Regions from separate parts of the Paenibacillus sp. NPDC057967 genome, predicted to be linked through region 1. Evidence: a T-box and tRNA genes for the amino acid it is inferred to sense, from the RefSeq annotation. Region 1 holds a T-box; the other holds one or more tRNA genes.
What was found. A T-box is a leader RNA that pairs with one kind of tRNA and senses whether it is charged. The one in region 1 lies ahead of ACFVSO_RS24760 (alanine--tRNA ligase), so its partner is inferred to be a tRNA-Ala.
Positions count from the first base shown of each region.

Region 2: it has a tRNA-Ala gene. The T-box ahead of ACFVSO_RS24760 (alanine--tRNA ligase) is inferred to sense a tRNA for this amino acid. The anticodon was not compared.

Region 1 covers NZ_JBHVQB010000011.1:21,353-23,841, reverse strand. The annotation lists gene ACFVSO_RS24765 (response regulator transcription factor) at 1-850, shown strand, start outside; T-box leader at 1,018-1,261, shown strand; gene ACFVSO_RS24760 (alanine--tRNA ligase) at 1,382-2,489, shown strand, end outside.
Region 2 covers NZ_JBHVQB010000006.1:106,309-108,797, forward strand. The annotation lists gene ACFVSO_RS16730 (alpha/beta-type small acid-soluble spore protein) at 93-308, opposite strand; gene nrdR (transcriptional regulator NrdR) at 453-932, shown strand; tRNA gene ACFVSO_RS16740 (tRNA-Ala) at 1,215-1,288, shown strand; gene ACFVSO_RS16745 (family 10 glycosylhydrolase) at 2,066-2,489, shown strand, end outside.

The DNA of each region.
Region 1 (2,489 bases):
GACGATGGAGCCGGTTATCGTATATTCTCCGGAAATATGCGGTTATCCGGAAGCGAAAGAAGCGTATGCTGCTTGCAAAGATACGATCGATATTAACTTTTACGAGGAGCATTCCTTGATCTGCAGCAATGACATCAAGCTGAAGCATGACATAGAAATCGCAAACTATGTAGACTTCTCCAATGCGATCCTGCGTTTATTATATGAAGAGCATCATGTTTCAATCGTGCGCCTATTAACAGATTTTGTTGAACAAGCCAAGCATAACGGCGTGCATCCGGCAGCACTCAAAAGCTTTGTATATAAATGTCTGGATTATTTACCGTTATGCGATTCTAAAGTGAAGATTAAGAATCCTGCACAGTATGAGGCAAGCTGGAGCAACATTCTGGAATGTAAAAGTTCTGAAACGTTATTATCGTTCACGATGGCTGCACTCGAAGAATTGATATTAAGTACAGATATTTCCGGTTTTCAGAATGTCTCCGTTACCAGAAAAGAAATTGCTGAAGTTATTCAATATATAGGAAGCCGCTATCAGGACAAAATCACATTGGAAATGATCGCTGACCATGTCAATTTCAGCGAAAACTACCTGTGCCGCGTATTTCGAGATCAGATGGGAGTCAGCCTGATTCATTACCTAAATACGGTTCGAATGAACAAAGCGGCAGAGTTAATTATGAAAGGGCATACCTATATAAAGGAGATTGCAGCATTGGTAGGCATCGGCGATCAATTTTATTTTAGTCGAATGTTCAAGAAACAATTTGGCGTATCTCCAACGGATTATAAAAGCCATGTGCTGGCATGCAATCCTCAGCATAAGCAAATAAGTTTCCCCAGATAGACGGAGGTTCACAGCCACGATGAATTGTTGTAAGACGTGTAGCAGCAGCGTTATCGCTCTAGAAGCGGGCCGTCAGAAATCAACAGCGTCCCAAGATCGAATGTGGCTAACAGTGGGATTAATTGACAGAACAAGTTGAGTGTGATAGCATTGGTTTAATTTAAAACGAAAAGGCTATGATGAGAAATAGTAGCTATTAGGGATCTCACAGAGAGAAGATGGTTGGTGCGAATCTTCATTGATCTATTAGTGAAGCAGTCTCGGAGCTGTGAACCGAACAGAGGAATCTTAGTAGGCTTCAACGGAGTTCCACCGTTATTCAGGAAACAATATCGGAGATATCCCGTATTGATAGAGTGCAGAGAAATCTGAAATTAGGTGGTAACACGGACATAATAGTTCGCCCTAAGTTGACAAGGAATATGTCAGCTCAGGGCTTTTTTGTTTTATTTCTTATTGTTTGAATATTCGCAGAATACAGACTTTTGGATTTTCCAAGAATAAATAATAATTAAAATGGAGGTATGGAGCATGGTGAAAATGACACCAGATGAGTTAAGAAAATCATATATTGATTTTATGAAAGGAATAGGGGCTAGCCAAGTGCCCTCTTCTAGCTTGTTACCAGAAAATGATCCCTCAACGTTGTTTACAGGAAGCGGAATGCAACCTATGGTTCCTTATTTATTGGGGGAAAAGCATCCGATAGGTAATGATATTGCTAATATTCAGAAGTGTTTAAGGACAGTGGATATTGATGAAGTAGGAGATACGTCGCATCTGACATTTTTTGAAATGATCGGTCGATGGGAGTTTAAAGCAAATGAAAATAACTATAAGAAAAAGCAAATCGATGCCATTTGGAATTGGCATATTATCGAATTAGGAATTGATCCTGGCAGGCTGTATATCAGTGCTTTTATAGGAAGTGATGATTTGGATATAGAGAAAGATACGGAAGCCATTCAAATCTGGTCAGAAAAATTTAAATCAGTTGGTATAGAACCTATCATTGAAGATGATCCCTATCAATACGGGGCATCTAGAGGTGGAAGAATATTCTTATACGATGAAAAAGAAAATTGGTGGAGTCGAGCCGGAAGTCCATTGGATATGCCTGTTGGTGAACCGGGTGGGCCTGATAGTGAAATGTTCTATGATCTTGAACCAGGCGGCGACCTACTTGCTCATCCTGCTTCTGTAAGCGAGAGGTTTTTAGAAATTGGGAACAACGTATTTATGTGTTACAAAAAAGAAGACACAGGATTTGTAAAAATGCAAAATCCCAATATTGATTATGGAGGCGGATTAGAAAGGGTTGCGACAGCCCTTAATGGTGATAAGGATATTTATAATACGGCTTTCTTCCTTAATCCCAAGAAAAAATTGATGGAGTTAAGTGGTAAACCATATACTGACGATTTAAAATCGTTTAGAATCATACTTGATCATGTGAGAGCGGCTACTTTTCTAATTAATGATGGTGCGGAGCCAGCTAATAGTGATGCAGGATATATCACAAGAAGGTTATTAAGAAGGGCGATCCGTGCAGGTAAAAAAATAGGTATACAAGGAAGTTTTGTGGGTGAGTTGTCTGAAGTTTATATAGATGAAGCAACAGCTTATGAAGATTTGATCG
Region 2 (2,489 bases), on a different contig from region 1:
TATATGACCATTGAACGTTAAGGAAGCCTTGGAGAGCTTGTCTCTTCTGGACAAGCTACTCCAAGACTTTCGTTATTCATACAGATGAATCATTATTTTGTGCCGGCTAGGGATTGTTCAGCAATTTGAACCAGGCGACGGGTAATGGAACCCCCGATGGAGCCTGCGTCTCTCGTTGCCATGTTACCATAGTAGCCGTCTTGTGGGATCGCGATACCCAGCTCTTGTGCAACTTCATATTTCAGTTGGTCCAGAGCTGCAGTCGCTTGCGGCACTACCAATTGGTTGCTGCTGCGGGATTGACTCATTGTTGTTCACCTCCTTGCGGTTGGTAACTGTATTATGTGCGATATTCCAAAGTTCATTACAGGAAACGAATGGGATTTCATGGATGGAGTTAACGTGTAAGGATACAATCTGATGAAACAGTAAGTTGAAGGGAGGATATCACTATGAAATGTCCGTATTGTGACTATGCGGGAACCAAGGTATTGGACTCTCGTCCAGCCAACGAAAACAAGTCCATCCGCCGCCGCAGGGAGTGCGAGAAGTGCAATCGCCGCTTCACGACGTTCGAGATGATTGAAGAGACGCCACTAATCGTCATCAAAAAAGACGGCAGCCGCGAGGAGTTCAGCCGCGACAAAATTCTTCGCGGCCTCATTCGCGCCTGCGAGAAGCGCCCTGTGCCAGTCGAGCGCCTGGAAGTAATCGTCTCCGAGGTGGAGAAGGAGCTTCGCACGACAGCACATGCAGAGGTCGACAGCAGCGAGATCGGCGGCATCGTCATGAGCCAGCTCTATCCGGTCGACGAAGTGGCCTACGTCCGCTTCGCATCCGTCTACCGTCAATTCAAGGACATCGACATGTTCATGAAGGAGCTCAACAGCTTGCTGCATAAGCATCCGCTTAATGGCGGGGATAAGGGTTAGCGCGCGAGAGATTCTGTGCGAGAAGGGCAGGGGGAGCGTTGGTTTCTCCCTGCTTCTCTTATTGAAGCCTATCAGGTGGTGGAATGGCTCGGTGCCCGCCAAATGGCAATTGACATCGCTTTCCTGCCATGGTATGATCTATCTTGTCGCTAAATTATTATGGGGCCATAGCTCAGCTGGGAATCCATCTTGTATTGCTCACACAATCCGAGGGATGGAAACGAGCATAAGATAAATTGGGGGCTTAACTCAAGTTGTCGAATTGGGTCACAAACTAAATAAGGGGCTATAGTTTAGGGGGAAAACAGGTCGCTGGCAGCGATCAGTCGGCGGTTCGATTCCGCCTAGCTCCACCATACTTTAAATCAAGAACGGCAGAGGTGCCGTTTTTTTTGTATTCCTTTTATTTGTGTTGCAGTACTCCAGACATGTAGAGTGCTGTGTGTCGCTCGTAAGGAAGTCATATAACAGAGCCGCATTTACCTTCTATATTTGAGCCTAAGCGTGTTAGCGCTTGGGCTTTTCTTATGCAGAGATCCTGTAGAGCCAATGTGAAAGAAAAAATTTTACTTTTCATTACTCGTCATTTTCCACGTATTTGAATGGTCTTAATTCATGCGGAGAGTAATTTTCATCACTCTTAGGGGTCTTTATTTTGTACGGTATGCAAAATGTAGGCAATCCGGGTTTCTCTGAGGAGAAACCTTTGCCCCGCACGGCTTTGCAGCCTTTCTTACATCATGCCGCCCAAATCAGGCATGCCTGCAGGCAGGACCTTTATCTTTTTCCAGTTTATTTATAATTACCGCTTTGGTTATCAGGAACACGGCCGTAACGGATGCCGCGTTCTTCAGAGAAGAGTGAGTCATATTATAGTTTTATGTCGAAATAAAGTTTCACAATAAAATGTATTTGTGAAATTTATTGACGAAACATTCGAATTTGTATAATATTCAGATAGGAAACACTGTGCGATATTACTGTGCGATATTAAGCTGTCGAAGTTAAGATCTTGTGAAACAGAGAGAAATCAGGAGGAAAATTACCTATAGGGAGGAATGGGAAAAGAAATAAGGCGAATCTGTTCAGTGGCTTGGAGCGAAATACCAACATTAATAAAAGGAGCAGTGAAAATGAATCGTTTATTAGTGCGTTGTAAAGCAATATGCAGCCGGATGCTTATCGTATTCATGCTAACATCCATGTTACCTGCTATTCACGTTTCAGCGGCGGGGGTTACTCCTCCAGATTCAGATGCTTGGACACCCTATCAACAGTTCTTAAACTCGGATGTTTCCAAGAAGGAAGATATGCGTGCGACCTGGATTGTAACCGTTTACAATTCAGACTGGCCATCCTCAGCATCGTTAGCTATCACTGATACTGCAGCAAGGGTGGAAAAGCAAAAGCAAGAACTAAGCAATATCTTGGATGCGGCAGTTGCTAGCAATCTGAATGCAGTTATGTTTCAGGTTCGCCCATCTTCCGATGCGCTTTATAAATCTGATCTAGTTCCCTGGTCTACAGTTATGACAGGGACACCAGGCGGTGATCCAG